DNA from 4 places in the Neobacillus sp. SM06 genome. Region 4 is predicted to be linked to each of the others. Evidence: riboswitches for the same ligand, from Rfam matches in the RefSeq annotation. Region 4 holds a riboswitch; each other region holds the start of a gene.

Evidence for each region. A riboswitch is a leader RNA that binds a small molecule or an ion and turns the genes downstream of it on or off. The one in region 4 is predicted to bind thiamine pyrophosphate.
Region 1: linked by a shared signal. The riboswitch ahead of thiC (phosphomethylpyrimidine synthase ThiC) and the one ahead of ACQYAD_RS12650 (solute carrier family 23 protein) in region 4 are both predicted to bind thiamine pyrophosphate.
Region 2: linked by a shared signal. The riboswitch ahead of thiW (energy coupling factor transporter S component ThiW) and the one ahead of ACQYAD_RS12650 (solute carrier family 23 protein) in region 4 are both predicted to bind thiamine pyrophosphate.
Region 3: linked by a shared signal. The riboswitch ahead of thiT (energy-coupled thiamine transporter ThiT) and the one ahead of ACQYAD_RS12650 (solute carrier family 23 protein) in region 4 are both predicted to bind thiamine pyrophosphate.

What each region holds. Positions count from the first base shown of each region.
Region 1 is NZ_JBNWEO010000011.1:9,915-14,017, reverse strand. It holds gene tyrS (tyrosine--tRNA ligase) at 43-1,302, shown strand; gene ACQYAD_RS03350 (H-type small acid-soluble spore protein) at 1,398-1,580, opposite strand; TPP riboswitch at 1,752-1,866, shown strand; gene thiC (phosphomethylpyrimidine synthase ThiC) at 2,025-3,797, shown strand; gene ACQYAD_RS03340 (hypothetical protein) at 3,775-3,975, shown strand.
Region 2 is NZ_JBNWEO010000009.1:69,838-74,177, forward strand. It holds gene aceA (isocitrate lyase) at 1-740, shown strand, start outside; gene ACQYAD_RS02875 (hypothetical protein) at 1,115-1,438, shown strand; gene ACQYAD_RS02880 (YueI family protein) at 1,526-1,960, shown strand; TPP riboswitch at 1,999-2,112, shown strand; gene thiW (energy coupling factor transporter S component ThiW) at 2,168-2,680, shown strand; gene gatC (Asp-tRNA(Asn)/Glu-tRNA(Gln) amidotransferase subunit GatC) at 2,839-3,132, shown strand; gene gatA (Asp-tRNA(Asn)/Glu-tRNA(Gln) amidotransferase subunit GatA) at 3,145-4,340, shown strand, end outside.
Region 3 is NZ_JBNWEO010000013.1:544,578-548,917, forward strand. It holds gene feoB (ferrous iron transport protein B) at 1-1,298, opposite strand, end outside; gene ACQYAD_RS07775 (FeoA family protein) at 1,298-1,522, opposite strand; gene thiT (energy-coupled thiamine transporter ThiT) at 1,687-2,262, opposite strand; TPP riboswitch at 2,578-2,685, opposite strand; gene ACQYAD_RS07785 (histidine kinase N-terminal domain-containing protein) at 3,009-4,160, shown strand; gene ACQYAD_RS07790 (GNAT family N-acetyltransferase) at 4,289-4,340, shown strand, end outside.
Region 4 is NZ_JBNWEO010000015.1:630,145-634,484, forward strand. It holds gene ACQYAD_RS12645 (CoF synthetase) at 1-482, opposite strand, end outside; gene ACQYAD_RS12650 (solute carrier family 23 protein) at 479-1,780, opposite strand; TPP riboswitch at 1,931-2,041, opposite strand; gene ACQYAD_RS12655 (ECF transporter S component) at 2,090-2,785, opposite strand; gene ACQYAD_RS12660 (ABC transporter ATP-binding protein) at 2,764-4,340, opposite strand, start outside.

The DNA.
Region 1 (4,103 bases), on a different contig from region 4:
ATGTTGCAGGGACGTTTTATTTTTGATTGGAGGTTGACAGACGTGGAGTTATTGCAGGATTTAGCATGGAGAGGGATTATTTATCAGCAAACCGATGAGGAGAGTTTGAAGGATCTCCTGAAAAAGGAAAAAATTTCGCTGTATTGTGGGGTTGATCCAACGGCCGACAGTTTGCATATCGGGCATTTAGTTGCCTTTTTCACACTCCGTAGGTTTCAAATGTATGGCCACCGTCCGATTGTACTTGTCGGCGGGGCAACCGGGCTGATTGGGGATCCGAGTGGAAAAAGCGAAGAACGAAAGCTGTTAACACTGGAAACGGTTCAGCAAAATGTTGAGGGAATTAAAAAACAGCTTGCTGCCATTTTTGAGTTTGAAGGCGAGAATGGCGCAATTCTGGTGAATAATTACGATTGGGCCGGTTCCATGGATATCGTTACGTTTTTACGCGATATTGGCAAGCATATTGGGGTCAATTATATGCTGGCGAAAGACACAATTGCATCGCGTTTGGAAACAGGGATTTCATTTACGGAATTTACCTACACCATTTTGCAGGCAATGGATTTTCTGCATTTGTATGAGGATCATGATTGTAAACTCCAGATTGGCGGGAGTGATCAATGGGGCAATATCACATCCGGACTGGAACTGATCAGAAAAATGCATCCGGAAGGTTCGAAAGCGTATGGGTTAACCATTCCGCTTGTCACAAAAGCAGATGGAACGAAATTTGGCAAAACAGAGGGCGGAGCTGTATGGCTTGATCCGGAAAAAACGACTCCTTACGAGTTTTATCAGTTCTGGATCAACACCGCTGATGCTGATGTGGTGAAATATTTGAAGCTGTTTACGTTCCTTTCCCATGAAGAGATTGAACAACTGGAAAAGAGTGTCCAAGAAGAGCCGCATCTTCGCAAAGCGCAAAAGACGCTGGCAGAAGAAATGACCCGGCAAATTCATGGCGAGGCAGCACTTCACCAAGCAATGAAAATTTCAGCCGCCCTGTTCAGTGGTGATGTAAAAGAGCTATCCGCTGCTGAGATTAAACAAGGTTTCAAGGATGTGCCTTCATTTGAAGTAAAGACTGGTATGGATGTAAATCTTGTTGAGGTGCTGGTAGCTGCCAAAATTTCTCCATCGAAGCGCCAGGCTCGTGAAGATGTTAGCAATGGAGCAGTGTCTGTAAATGGGGAACGGGTAACGGATCCGACCTATACTTTGGGTGAAAGCGACCGAATTGAAGGACAATTTACAATCATTCGCCGGGGGAAAAAGAAGTATTTTCTAATTAAATATTAGAAAGGAATACGTTTTTGTAAAAAAGAAAAGGCCAAATTCATCACGAAATGGCCTTTTCTAATGGCTAAAATGAAATTGTTCGTTGCAATGGCTCTTTAACGGCCTTGCTCAACTAAACTGCTAACCGGTACGTTTTGTTCTTTGTCTGGATGATCGAGGGGATAAACCCTTGCTGTATGATCTTCGTTCACATGCTGAATGTAAACCGGTTTTCCTTCATACGTTACTTTTATCATATTTGGGGAGTCGAAAATCTGTTTTGCCCGATTTTTGTCCATATTTCTTTCCTCCTTTTTATTGTCCATCAGTAGTATGGCTCCAAAATGTTTCTCTATTCTGGATTTAATTTTTTTTGCAGATTATTCGCTGTTGGGTACAATTCAAGTACGAAATCCTTTTATTTTTTTGAAAAGTATGGTATTTTAATAAAGAACAAAATTACTATTCTATCTTTCTACTAGGGGAGTCCGTAATGCTCGGACTGAGAAAAGAAGGCACTAAATTCTTTGACCCTTTGAACCTGATCTGGATGATGCCAGCGTAGGGAAGTAGTGACTAAAGCAATGGCTGTTGCCTTTTACAGCAAGCTGCTACTTTTTTGATGATGACTCAGGTTCTGTGCAAACAGAACCTTTTTTGTTTTCATTCAATTCTTTCGTTTATCGCGGAATGAACGATGCTGTATCTTCCAGATCAAATCAATATTTTAAGGAGGAAGTTACATGCAAAAGGAAAAAGCAATGAACATCGAATTGAAGTCGCAATTTACTGGGAGTAAGAAGGTGTATATCCAAGGTTCGAGAGAAGATATTCAAGTGCCAATGAGAGAAATTTCCGTTAGCCGAACCCGCACTTCTTTTGGTGAAGAAGAAAATGCTCCAGTACGTGTGTATGATACAAGCGGGCCTTACACAGATGAGCAGTTTACCATTGATATTCGCCAAGGACTGCCGGCATTAAGGGGAAAATGGATCTTAGAGCGCGGTGATGTTGAAGCCTACCATGGACGGGAAATCAAAGCGAGTGACAATGGATATCGTGAAGGTGAGAATAAAGCAAATCTCGAACAATTTCCAACGATCAATAAAACACCTTTACGGGCAAAGCCTGGCCGCAATGTTACGCAAATGCATTATGCAAAACAAGGAATAGTTACACCAGAGATGGAGTTTATCGCCATTCGGGAAAATTTGGATCCGGAATTTGTCCGCAAGGAGGTTGCCAGAGGCAGGGCGATTATTCCGGCAAATATTAACCATCCGGAAAGCGAACCAATGATTATAGGGAAAAATTTCCATGTGAAAATCAATGCCAACATCGGAAACTCCGCTGTCAGTTCTTCTATTGATGAAGAAATCGAGAAAATGACTTGGGCAACCCGCTGGGGCGCTGATACCATTATGGATTTATCGACAGGAAAGAATATCCACACAACAAGAGAATGGATTATTCGCAATTCCCCGGTGCCGGTCGGAACGGTGCCGATTTATCAGGCGCTTGAAAAAGTCAATGGAATTGCAGAAGATTTAACATGGGAAGTTTATCGCGATACGCTAATCGAACAAGCGGAACAAGGAGTAGATTATTTTACGATCCATGCCGGTGTTTTACTAAGGTACATTCCATTAACAGCTGCAAGGACAACGGGAATTGTTTCGCGCGGTGGTTCCATCATGGCTCAATGGTGCCTGGCCCATCATAAAGAAAATTTCCTCTATACTCACTTCGAAGAAATCTGTGAAATTTTAAAGCAATACGATATTTCAGTTTCCCTCGGTGATGGTCTGCGCCCGGGCAGTATTGCAGATGCTAATGATGAGGCGCAGTTTGCCGAACTTGAAACATTGGGAGAATTAACAAAAATCGCCTGGAAACAGGATGTTCAAGTGATGATTGAAGGTCCTGGTCATGTGCCAATGCACATGATTAAAGAAAATGTTGATAAGCAAATGGAAATTTGCGATGAAGCACCGTTTTATACATTAGGGCCCTTAACAACCGATATCGCACCAGGCTATGACCACATTACATCAGCGATTGGTGCGGCGATGATCGGCTGGTTCGGAACAGCAATGCTTTGTTATGTAACCCCGAAAGAGCATCTTGGCTTGCCGAATAAAGAAGATGTTCGTGAAGGGGTCATCACCTATAAAATTGCTGCCCATGCTGCAGATTTGGCGAAAGGTCATCCAGGTGCCCAAATCAGGGACAATGCTTTGTCAAAAGCACGATTTGAATTTAGATGGAATGATCAATTTAATCTTTCGCTTGACCCTGAACGGGCAAGAGAATTTCATGATGAAACCTTGCCGGCTGAAGGTGCCAAAACAGCACATTTTTGCTCCATGTGCGGTCCGAAATTTTGTTCCATGCGAATTTCCCACGATATTCGCGGGATGGCTGTTGAGAACCCGGTAAATGAAGCAACCATTCAAGAAGGAATGAAACAAAAAGCAGAGGAGTTTGTTAACGATGGATCAAGAATCTATCGCTAAAATGCAATCCAATGAAATCGAAAGACTAAAAGAGGAAATCCTTGCAATAAAGAAAAAGCTCCAACAATTGCAAGGGGAGCTCGAAACGATCCAGTCTAACTGCAAGCATGTTTTTGTCGAAACATCGGTTATGCGTGTGTGCCAAAAATGCGGTTTATCCGAAAGTACCTACTATTAATCCCAAAAAAAAAAACCCCGTACCATTTGCGGTGCGGGGTTTTGGTTGGTTCTTAACGAGAGTAGAACTCAATAGTCCTACAAACCCTAGTGTTTTCAAGGCTTGAGGCGGTTATATTGAAAACCTCC
Region 2 (4,340 bases), on a different contig from region 4:
CGGAAAAGAAATGCGGTCATTTAGGTGGCAAAGTGTTGCTGCCAACGCAAACAGCTGTCCGTAATTTAATTGCAGCCCGCCTTGCTGCTGATGTAATGGGTACGCAGACTGTATTGGTTGCCCGGACGGACGCGAATGCCGCCGATTTGATTACAAGTGATGTTGATCCATATGATGCCCCGTTTATTACTGGCGAGCGGACTTCTGAAGGATTTTTCCGAACAAAGTCCGGCATTGAACAGGCGATTGCCCGCGGATTGGCCTATGCTCCATATGCTGACCTGATCTGGTGTGAAACTTCTGAACCGAATGTTGAGGAAGCTCGCCGTTTTGCTGAGGCAATTCATGAGAAATTCCCGGAAAAACTGCTCGCCTATAACTGTTCACCATCGTTCAACTGGAAAAAGAAATTAGATGAAGAAACGATTGCCAATTTCCAAAAAGAGCTTGGCAAGATGGGTTATAAATTCCAATTTGTTACACTTGCCGGTTTCCATGCCTTGAACCACAGCATGTTTGAGCTTGCCCGCGACTACAAAGAGCGCGGCATGGCGGCATACTCTGAACTGCAGCAGGCTGAATTTGCCAGCGAGCAGTACGGTTACAGTGCAACCAGACACCAGCGCGAGGTTGGAACAGGCTACTTTGACCAGGTTTCCATGATTGTTACGGGCGGAACGTCTTCAACAACCGCTTTGAAAGGTTCGACCGAAGAAGCCCAATTTACCGGAGCGAAATAATTCGATTTTCAAAACCTTCCCTCGTGTGCGGGGAAGGTTTTTAGCCATCGGAAAAGGTAATGTTATGGTGGCTAGTTGGCGTGAAGGCGGAATTCGGGGCCGCATCGGCGGAAAAAAGCAAACTGAAGGCGGAATTCCGCACCAGTTAGGCGGAAAAAACAAAATAACGGCGGAATAGCTTAGCCTATTCGACAAAGACGTCGAATTCCACTTAAAACGCGTCGAATCCGCCCCCAAATGCGTCGAATTCCGCCACAACCGCGTCGAATCGCGCTCCCAAAGACGTCGAATTCCACTTCAATCGCGTCGAATCCGCTCCAAAAGACGTTGAATTCTGCTCCAACCGCGTCGAATCCGCTCCCAAAGACGTCGAATTGCGCTCCAATCGCGTCGAATCCGCCCCCAAAGACGTCGAATTCCACTTAAAACGCGTCGAATCCGCCCCCAAAGACGTTGAATTCCGCTCCAACCGCGTCGAATCCGCCCCCAAAGACGTCGAATTCCACTTAAAACGCGTCGAATCCGCCCCCAAAGACGTTGAATTCCGCTTCAAACGCGTCGAATCCGCCCGCAAAGACGTCGAATTCCGCTCCAAACGCGTCGAATCCGCCCCCAAAGACGTTGAATTCCGCTTCAACCGCGTCGAATCCGCCCGCAAAGACGTCGAATTCCGCTCCAAACGCGTCGAATTCTCATGAAACTGTTCGATTTCCTTTTGACAGCACTTTTTTTAAAATAGAATCATACATAATAATAGGTAAATCACATCGTTGGAGTTGATATTTTTGAAAAAACCGACAGTAGAGGAAGTTTTGCAGCAGGGAATTTACGGTACGAAGGAAATAAAGCCGGAAGAAAGACGGCAATTTCTCGGAACGTTAAGGGAGCGGGTTCTTGCTGTTCTGAAGAAAAACCAGGTGAGGGAGCAAGACGTTTACCCGCAAATTGGCCAGCTATTAAAAGAAAATCCTACTGCACACCTTTTATTAAACGGTACCCTTCCATATCGCGATTTATCAAAATACGTGAAGATTGCGAAAAAATGTAAAGCCTCCTATACAATTGTGACAAATAAGGAGCATGACACCGAGATTGGGCTTGTTCTGGCAGTGGATCATGCAATTGACAAAGAGGAAATTTATCTAGGAAAAACAAACTCCACATCACAAACCAAAGCAAAGTCACCATCGTTTTTGGCAAAACTTTTTAAACGAGGCTGAAATTTGTTGAAACATGGAGTATAATGAAAGCAAAAATACGATAGCACTGGGGGATCCGGAAAGCGGCCGGCTGAGAGTAAGACCCGAAATGTCTTTTACCCTTAAAACCTGATCTGGTTTGTACCAGCGTAGGGAAGTGTATGGAAACCATTCATGCGAACTTCTGCTCAGTAATATCCCCCAGTGCTTGCGATTGAGGGGTTTTTTATGCGAAAAACACAGAAACTTACCGTAACGGCGATGCTGATTGCTTTGGGAACGCTGACGAGCAACTTGTTGTATATCCCACTCGGGGTTACAAAGCTTTTCCCGATGCAAAGCTTAATTAACGTTTTATCAGCCGTTATTCTTGGACCTTATTACGCTCTTGCGGAGGCATTTGGCATCTCGCTGATTCGCAACATGATGGGCACCGGTTCCGTCTTTGCTTTTCCGGGAAGCATGATTGGCGCGGTACTGGCTGCAATTCTGTATAGCAAAACAAACAAACTCTACTTGGCCTTTTTTGGAGAAGTCGTCGGGACAGGGATTCTTGGGGCGATGGCCAGCTTTCCAATTGCCACCTTGCTGCTTGGCAACCAGGCCACCCTTTTTGGTTTTATTCCGATGTTTATCTTCAGTTCACTCGCAGGTGCGGCCATTGGTCTGATTCTTCTCGCCATATTAATGAAAAATAAAGGCGTCATCCGGGTGTTAAGCGCAAACCAAAGCAAAAATTAGCTGGTGAAGAAATTCATCAGCTTTTTTTAATAAAATTTTCTGAAATTGACAACGTTTTCAATGTTGCTTAAATCGGCACAGCCATTGCGAGAATACAGAAATATTTGGTATCATCAATAAATAAACCATGATTGCAATTTGAACGGAGGTAATAAAAAATGACCCGTATATCAGCGGAGCAGGTGAAGCATGTCGCCAATCTTGCGAGACTAGCGATCACTGAAGAAGAGACAGAAAAATTTACAAAACAGCTCGATGCGATTATTACCTTTGCAGAGCAGTTAAATGAACTCGATACTGAGAACGTCGAGCCGACTTCGCATGTCCTTGATATGAAAAATGTGCTGCGTGAAGATAATCCGAAGCCGGGACTGCCGCGTGAACAAGTGTTGAAAAATGCGCCGGAGCACCAGGATGGTCAGATCAAAGTGCCGGCGATTTTAGGCGAGTAAGGAGGAGAACAGGTGAGTATTTTTGATAACAAAGTCGCAGAACTGCATCAATTTTTACATAAAAAAGAATTAACCGTAACGGATTTGGTTGATGAGTCGTATAAGCGCATTCGTGAAGTGGACGATCAAGTACAGGCATTTTTAACATTGGATGAAGAGCGGGCAAGGGCTGCTGCAAACCGTTTTGATCAAAAGCTGGTAACGGACGAGCATAAAGGGTTGCTATTCGGCATGCCGATCGGGCTAAAGGATAATATTGTCACAAAAGACCTCCGGACAACTTGTGCCAGCAAAATCCTTGAAAATTTTCAGCCGATTTATGATGCAACAGTTGTACAAAAATTGCAGTCTGCAGAGACGATCACCATTGGCAAATTAAACATGGACGAGTTTGCGATGGGCTCATCCAATGAAAATTCCGCTTATAAAAAAACGCGCAATCCATGGAATCTTGAAACCGTGCCAGGCGGTTCTTCCGGTGGTTCAGCCGCTTCGGTTGCAGCAGGGGAAGTTTTGTTTTCACTAGGATCGGATACTGGCGGTTCGATTCGCCAGCCAGCTGCCTTTTGCGGTGTTGTTGGGCTTAAACCGACATATGGCCGGGTTTCCCGCTTTGGCTTGGTGGCATTTGCGTCATCATTAGATCAAATCGGTCCGATTACGAGAACGGTCGAGGATAATGCGTATCTTTTACAAGCAATTTCCGGCGTGGATCCAATGGATTCAACCTCAGCCAATGTCGAGGTGCCAAATTTTGTCGAATCCTTAACGGGTAATTGTAAAGGTTTGAAAATTGCCGTACCGAAAGAGTACCTTGGCGAAGGTGTTACCGATGCCGTCCGCCAGTCGGTTTTAGCAGCGTTACGAGTGCTCGAAAAGCAAGGCGCTGTGTGGGAAGAGGTATCGCTGCCACACTCGAAATATGCGCTGGCAACCTATTATTTGCTGTCTTCATCCGAGGCATCCGCAAACCTGTCGCGCTTTGACGGGGTGCGCTACGGCTACCGGACACCGAATGCCGAGACGTTAATCGATTTGTATAAAAACACACGTGCAGAAGGCTTGGGCGATGAAGTCAAGCGTCGGATCATGCTCGGAACATTTGCACTTAGCTCAGGTTATTATGATGCTTACTATAAAAAAGCGCAAAAAGTGCGTACATTGATTAAACAGGATTTTGAGACGGTTTTTGAAAACTACGATGTGAT
Region 3 (4,340 bases), on a different contig from region 4:
GCCGAACAGGACATTAACGGTGTTAATAAAATCGTTAAAAGACGCTCTTTTGGGGTTTCGATTGTACGGGCAGCCATAATCCCCGGGACATTACAGCCAAAGCCAATGATCATTGGGATAAACGCTTTGCCATTCAAACCGACCCCTTCCATGATCCGGTCCATTACAAGTGCTACACGCGCCATATAGCCTGAGTCTTCCAACAACGAGATAAAGAAAAACAGAATAAAAATTTGCGGGGCAAAAACAAGCACCCCGCCGACACCGGCTACCAGTCCTTGAATGATCAAGGCATGGATAAATTCAGATGCTTGGACAATCGTTAACATCTTTTCTACTCCAGCGGTTACCGGTCCTGTCAAAAACGCATCAAGTGCATCAGACAGCGGTGTTCCAAGCCAATCAAATGTAAGCATGAACATCAAATACATGAACAGTAAAAAAATCGGCATGCCTAGATAGCGGTTCGTCACAATGGCATCGATCTTTTCGGTTAATGGAATCTTCGCATTTTCTTTCTGAACCGCTTCAGCTAAAATCTTTTCGATTACTTCTTTTCGCTTGTTATAAATAAAATGGGGTATCGACTTCGTATCATTTTTCTGAATGATCCGATTTTCAACACGATCAAAGATGGCATCGAGCTTTTCAGCAGGGGCACTCCGATACAAAAAATTTTTCACGTACTGGTTTCCTTCCAGCCATTGCAATGTCAGCCATCGATAGGAATGGCTTACTTTTTCTCCAATAAGTGTTGCCAACATGGAAACAGCTTCTTCGATTTCCTTCCCATAATAAACTAAATTTTTTTGCTTGGAAGTGGCCGTTTCAGTGGTGATCATCTGAACAAGCTGGTCACAGCCTTTCCCGCTTCTTGCCACTACTGGCACCACCGGGGCACCGATCATTTTCGACAATTTATCAACATCAATGTGAATGCCGCGTTTTTTGGCAACATCCACCATGTTCAAGCCAACAAGCATCGGCCTTTCAAACTCCAGTAATTGAATTGTCAAATGCAAGTTTCTTTCTAATTGTGATGCATCCAAAATATTTAAAAAACGGTCGGCTGCTTCGTTTAAAAAAAAGGAAGTTACAACCCCTTCATCTTTCGAAAGCGGGTTAAGTGTGTAAACACCAGGCAAATCAATCAATTTTCCGCTATTGTTTTTTAAGATACCAACCTTTTTTTCAACCGTTACACCGCTCCAGTTTCCAACATATTCATAAGAACCTGTTAAATGATTAAACAATGATGTTTTCCCCGTATTCGGATTCCCAATTAGAGCGACATCCATTATAACCTCTCCACTTCGATTCGATCTGCCTCTTTGCGGCGAATACCAATGCACTGTCCGCATGATTCAATCATTATCGGGCCGCCAAAAGGCATAATGCATTTCACACAAACTTCAGAACTCTCGGTAAATCCAAGGTCAAGCAACCGCTTTTGAACCAAGCGGCTCACCTGTGATAAGTTAATAATTTTTCCTCTTTCCCCTGTTTTTAACTCTCCAAGCATTTCGATCATCCTTTTGAGAAGGTAATTGAGAATGATTCTCTTTCTAATGTATATTTTATCATTTTTCAACACCAGACAGCGCACCCACATTGTGACAAAAGTTTGAAAAAACATATAAATAATCGAAAAAAAAGAAAAAGCGTCTGCTCTTTGTTTTTTTGATGTTAGATTATTCGCTTTGGTGCGGCATTGATGACAAGAATAACGGTGATGGTGCTGAGTATATAGCTTGGGAGCATGTATGTACCATTGTAGATGAGCGAATACAAGGCGACGGGCTGACCTTTTGGCGCATAGGAGCCAAAAAAGGAAATGCCTGAAATAAAATGCATGACAAAGCGAACAAAACTTCCCCAAAACGCGCCAATCGCTGCGTACATCATCCATTTTCCTTTTTGCTGTTTGTTTACTCCAGCTTTCACTTTTGAAGCAAACATGCCCGCAAGTCCGACTCCCGTAAATGCAAGAAAATAATCAATAAAACCTTGCAAAATCGTATAAATTTGTGAAAACCCTAAAATAAATTGCAAGAGTCCGAGTAAAAATCCCGTTAAAACACCGCCTTTTATTCCCCATCGATACGCCATCAGAAAAATTGGCACCATAGCGATCGATACGGATCCCCCCTGCGGCCAAATCCTTGAAAAAACAAATGCGCTTACCAAGTCAAGGATGTACGCTAACGCAGCAAATACTGCAACCTCGACCAAAAATAATGTATTGCTTTTTACCTGAACCATTTTTCTTTTCCCCCTTTTATTTTCGGGAGCTGAAGCAACGGCAAAAAAATTCAAAAAGCTGTGTTCGTTTAACAGATCCTAAAGAAAGCGAGCCATTGGCGGTTCATGAGGTGTAGTTGCCCGTCGTCACGCTCAAAACGGCACGTCCTGTGCCTTTCGCCTGACTAGGGCATCCCTGCCCGTCGTCACGCTCAAAACGGCACGTCCTGTGCCTTCGCCTGACTAGGGCATCCTGCCCGTCGTGCGTTCAGAATTTATGGATATAAATTTCTGGTTAGCAAAAAACAATGCAGGCGCCAAAATGCCTGCATTGCTTTTTCAAGCAAACCACATTCCTGCGCTGGCGTTACCTAACAGGTTCAAAGGGTCAGAACACAACTGTTCACTCTCAGCCGCTTTGCCGCAGCTCCCCTTGTGGAACGATTCTTTCTTTTTCCAATTCGACTATACTACTTTTTCCATTCAGATACAATGACAAGCACAAAAAAGCAGAGGTCTTAACAGCTTACTAACGACCCATAAGGATTGGATATGTGCTCGTAGAAATTCCTTGCGGGTCTCCTATTTTGAGCAGCATAGAGGCATACAATTTCTTTCTCGTCATTACTGAATCTTCTTTACTCAACGTGCAACAGGATGAAAATTTTTCCACATATGATTTTTGGGATAGGAAAAAGGATTTTTTGTATAATGAGCGAATTATTTGTTTAAGCAAGGTTTGTAACTGCTATAGGGGGAACCATAAAATGCAAACGAGTACAAAAATACATATGGTGCGATTTTTGGAGGAACAAAAATCAATGCTGCTTTCAGATTGGAGCGGAGCCAATATTCTATCAAATGACGATCCTTTTAGAGAAAAAGTTCCGGAGAATGCTGTTGCTTTTTTCAATTTGCTTCTCCATACACTTGAATCAGATGAGCAAGATTATACCGAGCTGATTAGGGAGCTGGCGCTAAAAATAGCCGAGGAACGAGTAAAAGCCAATATCAACATTGGAGAATTTGTCTACAATGTCAACATTGGCCGAACAACCTTTTTCAGGTATTTAAGCAATGCTGAGCTGGCATGGGAAGAAGTTCAGGAATCGATCAATCTGATCAACTCCTTTTTCGATCAATTTCTTTATCACGCTGTTTCCCATTATGCGGAAGCGAAGGACAAAATAATTGAAGAGAAAACACAGTTTATTGATTCGACCCATCAGGATCGTCTCACTCTATTGGGGCAAATGACCTCCAGCTTTATCCATGAGTTTCGCAACCCGCTTACATCGATCCAGGGGTTTATCCAACTTCTGAAGGCCGATTACCCGAATATGCGGTATTTGGACATCATTTCCGGTGAATTGGAGCAATTAAATTTTCGAATTTCGCAATTTTTGCTCCTTTCAAAAAAAGAACTGATTGGCAAGGAGAAAGTCGTTTTTGAATTGAACCAATTGATTGAAGAAGTGTTGAATTTCCTTTATCCTAGCATTTTGGATGGCAAGGTGAAAGTTGTTAAAGAATTATCCGAAGACATTTCGCTGCAAGGCTATGCGGACGAAATCCGCCAAGTATTTATTAACATCATTTTCAATGCAATTGATGTACTCGGGCACCATCGCAAAGAAAACCCGACGATTGAAATACACAGCTACATGGAGGATCACTCCTTCATCACCATCGATGTCACCAATAATGGGCCGATGATCCCGCAAGAATTACAAAACACGATCTTTGAACCTTTTTTTACAACGAAAAAACTTGGAACAGGGCTTGGTTTGTTTGTTTGCAAAGAAATTATCGAAAAGCACAAAGGCAGTTTGTCTTGCCGATCCAATCCGGCGAAAACCACCTTTTCGATTAAACTCCCAATTGCTGGCCCAAAAGCAGAAAATGAACGCCATACATAATAAAAAGCTATTTTTTTACCCGGCCTTAAAGGAAACGGGTTTTTCTTTTTTTCTATTGACAACCATCTTCGCCGGCGCATTTTCCATATATTGAAACAGAACGATTCAACAATTGGGAGTGTAAAAGGATGTTTACTTTAAAAGTGGATCAGGAAATTGAACTAAAACTATTTCAGCTTC
Region 4 (4,340 bases):
CTATTAGCTGTCCCAAAATAGGTAACAGCATTTGATAAATAACGGGAAAGGGACGAATTTTGATTCAAATCAGCAGCGGGCGACAATACAAAAATCGTCATTTTTTCAACATCCGGCAACACAAACTTTTTAAACGGACCTTTCATTGATGCGTCCCAAACAGCTAGCGTCGGATGATAGTTTTTCCCTTTCGCGTTCGGATTTGTAGTCCCGCTTGTCATAAACACCGCTTCCGCTTCTTCAGGCGGTTCACAGGCAAGTGTTAATTCCTTGAAGCCTTGAATCGGAATCGGCGGAATTTGCTGCCAGTTTTTTATGGTTAAAGGTGTTTTTCGCTTCGTCTGACAAAACTTTTTATAAGGAAGATTGTATTGAAATTGAAAGCGAAACAACTTTAAGGCTGTTTCATTAAACAATGGATCATCATTTCCCTCAATAAATGAAAGGAGATCACTTATGATATTGATCGAATCCGGCCTCATTTACTTTCCTCTTTTCTTAAAATCTTCGGCAAATGAACTAGAATGAGCTGCATGACGATTGATGCAAAAGCTGCGATGAAAATACTGTTGGATAAAAATGTTACCAATGTACCTTTTGCGTCTTTAAAATATGTTGGCAAGCTGATCGCTAACAGCAGCGATAATCCGGCAATCATAAAATTCGTTTCTGTTTTTTCAATTTTTCCAAGCAACGAAAGCCCGGTAAAGACTAAGCTTGCAGCAGCAGGCAAGAAAATCCCGCCAACAACAGCATCAGGTGTCAGCGCAAGCAATGCACCCGCTTTTGGCACAAAGCCTAAAATTAAAAAGATGATTCCGGCGATCAACACGGGCTGCCTCGAGCCAACACCTGTTAAACGCAATAAGCCGACGTTTTGTCCGAACGCGGTTGTTGGAAAGCCCCCGATTAGCGAAGAAACGAAAGAGCCGGCTGCTTCCCCGGCAAACCCGTTGCGGATCCGCCTTGAATCAAGCTTGATATTCAACATTTCAGCGCTGGCCTCATAGACACCCATTGCTTCAATTACGGCAACAACATAGGCAATAAAGAATGTGATGAAAGTTCCCCACTCAAACGTTAACCCGCCATATGGCAGAAAATGAGGCAAGCCGAACCAGCTTTTGTCAGCGATCATAGAAAAATTCGTCTTTCCCAAGGCAAATGCTATGATGTCACCAACAACTAATGCAATCAGAAACGAAAAAGACTTCCATGCCCCTTTGCCAAAAAGGGATAAAAAAATGACAATCACGGTAGTTGGAATCGACATGGCTAGCGTTGTCGCTGAAGCAAAAGTTTTCATTCCCGGTGTTCCGCCTAAAAATTCATATAAAGTAAAACCGGAAAGTGAGATTCCGACTACAAAAATAACGGTTCCAGATATGACCGGTGTAAACAAAGCCTTCAGTTTTCCGATCAGACCTGTAATCGATAAGAAAAAGACAATAATAGCGCTTAAGAAAATGGCACCGCTTGCTGCGGCGAGCCCGTTTGCCTTCCCAGCGGCAATCATAATCGAGTCAAAAGCAGCCGATGGGCCTTGAACAATCGGCAAGCGAACAAGCTTGGTTGCCTGAATGATGGTAACAAGTCCGGCGGCGATAAAAATCGCGTTGACAATATTAGCAGACAGCGTAAGTGGCAGCCCGACCATCGCTGCAACAAAAATCGGATCAAGCCAGACATTCGAAACAAAGACATGCTGCAGTCCATATAAAATTCCTTTTCCTGGCGGCAGTTTTTCGTCAAGTCCGACGACAATTTTTTCAGTTTCCATTTTCATTTTCCCCTTTTTCTAAATAAAATCGCTTCCGTTTTAACAAAAATATGTATAGTATAGCTCTTCTCAATCCCTCCTAACGATTGTTTCCTAAACGTAAAAAAGCCAGGAACCGATTGGAACCTGACTTTTAAAAGCAACAGAAAATCGTAATTTTCGCTACTTTCCTCCGCTGGAATAATCCAGATCAGGTTCGAAGGGTTGAAAAACAAACCGTTTTTCTCTCAGCCTGGTAAAAAGGCACCCCTAGTAGTCTTGTCAAAGTATGTCTTAATCTTATACTTTAGTAAAGAAAAGTGCAACCATTCAATTCTTGAGCAATCCATATTTTTTCCGAAATCTCGACAAAATTTGTAGCCAGCTGTTTCCGAACACAAGCAGAAAAAATGCATTTGAAAGGGCATGGAATGTATCGAACAAGGCACTCCCGGCAAAATAGCCAAGGACGGTCTGAAGCGTAACAGGGTTACCGAGCTGCACAAAGGAAAAGAACCCCCAAAGATTCATAATCCAGCCAAATAAAAAACCCCACACCACTCCAAATACAACTCTGCCGCATTTCCGATTCATGAAGTGTGTACGGCGAAATAAACCAGCCGTAAGACCAACCAATCCCCATGCGGCCATTTGCCAAGGTGTCCACGGTCCTTGCCCCAAGACCATATTGGAGGCAAGCGCAGCCACCGTTCCGATCATCAACCCGCTCTCAGCTCCAAAAACGAAGCCTGACATTATAATGATAAACGTGGTTGGCTGCACACTTGGAATACTTGCAAACGGAATTCGCGCAACCGCCGCAATGGCCGCCAAGACTGCCAGAAGAACGAGCTCTTTTGCTTCCACTTTCCTCTGTTCAAAACGGATGAACAAAAAAACAAGTGAGACAATCACAACCGCAAAGCTGATCGGAAAAAAATAGTCTTCAAACACAAGCGACAACCCCAGGAGGCTGCTAAACAAAAAAAGAAAAAAAAGATGGATTATGAATCTTTTAGCACGCATTGCCGGACCGCCTCCTCAATGGTCAGAACGCCATGATCAGCAATGTGGCGAAAAAGGCGCTGAACCATTGTGGTATAAAAGAAATTGCCATTAAAGAAACGATCGGGAACCTCTTCAGATGCGACTTTCCCCTGGAACAACATTCCACAGGCCGTTGCGTATTGAGCAGCAAATTCAATATCATGAGTGGACATCAAAATGGTCACCCCCGACTCCTTTAAATCGATTAAAATGGAAGCGAGGCTCTTTTTCGAAACAGGATCAAGACCTTTTGTTGGTTCATCAAGAAGCAACAATGCCGGTTTGCGCAAAAGCAAGCAGGCAAGAGCCGCTTTTTGCAGTTCCCCGCCGCTTAAATCGTAAGGATGGCTGTTCATTAAAGCGGAGATTCCAAGCCCCTCCACAAGTTGCTCAACTTTACTGTGATCTGGAATCCCCCATTGCTCCATCGTTGCTTCTAGTTCTTTTCCGACTGTATCGTGAAGGAAAAACAGCTTTGGATTTTGCGGCAAGTAGCCAATTCGTTGAATGATCTCTTTCTTTTTCCAGGCTTTTAACGGCTTGTTTTCGAAAACGATCTTTCCGAACTCTGGCTTTTCAATCCCGCAAACCAATTTTAAAAGCGTCGATTTTCCCGATCCATTTCCGCCCATCATCGCATAAATTTCGCCTTTGTTCAGACGAAAATCGAACCCTTCCAAAACAAATTGTTTCTGCCGATGGTAGCGAAAAAACACTTCTTGAATTTGCAAAAGAGCTTCCCCTGCTGCTTTTCTTGCTGGATTAATCGGATCTGAACGAAGCTGGAAGCGACTGATCGATTGCTTTCCTTCTTTTACTGTTAACGGAGCCTTGCCATCACCGTTTAACTTGAAAAAAAGTGCCGGGATACTTGGTACATAGTCATGATACGGAGAGAACCAAAGCTCTCGCAAAACTTGCCTTGGATCACCTTTGTCTGCTACTTGACCATTCTCTAAAAATACCATTTTATCTGCAAGAGCAGCTAACTCTTCCAGTCTATGTTCGGCTAAAATAATTGTCATGCCAAACTCTTCATTCAGGCGGATCAAAAGATCGAGTAATTCTCTTGCACTAACCGGATCCAATTGCGCAGTTGGTTCATCCAACAATAGAATGTCCGGCTGCATTAGAAGCACAGATGCCAGGTTAATTTGCTGTTTTTTTCCGCCGGAAAGATCTTGCGTCTTTTGTTCAAGCAGCGGCTCCAAACCGAAATAATGCACCATTTCGGCAACCCTGCTCCTCATTTCAGTTGTATCCAGACCCATGCTTTCCAGGCCAAACACCAGTTCATGCAGAACTTCATCAGCGACAACCTGGTTCTCCGGATCTTGAAAAACAAAGCCGATCGTTGCCGTTTCTTGAAGCGGCTCTCCATTTAAGAGAATTTCCCCTGAAAGCTCGCCATGTGGCTGTATTTCTTTTTTTAATAATCGCAAAAGTGTACTTTTCCCTGAACCTGATGGTCCAAAAAGGACAACAAATTGCCCTTTTTCAATTGTTAGCGAAAGGTTGCAAATGGCTGGTGCTG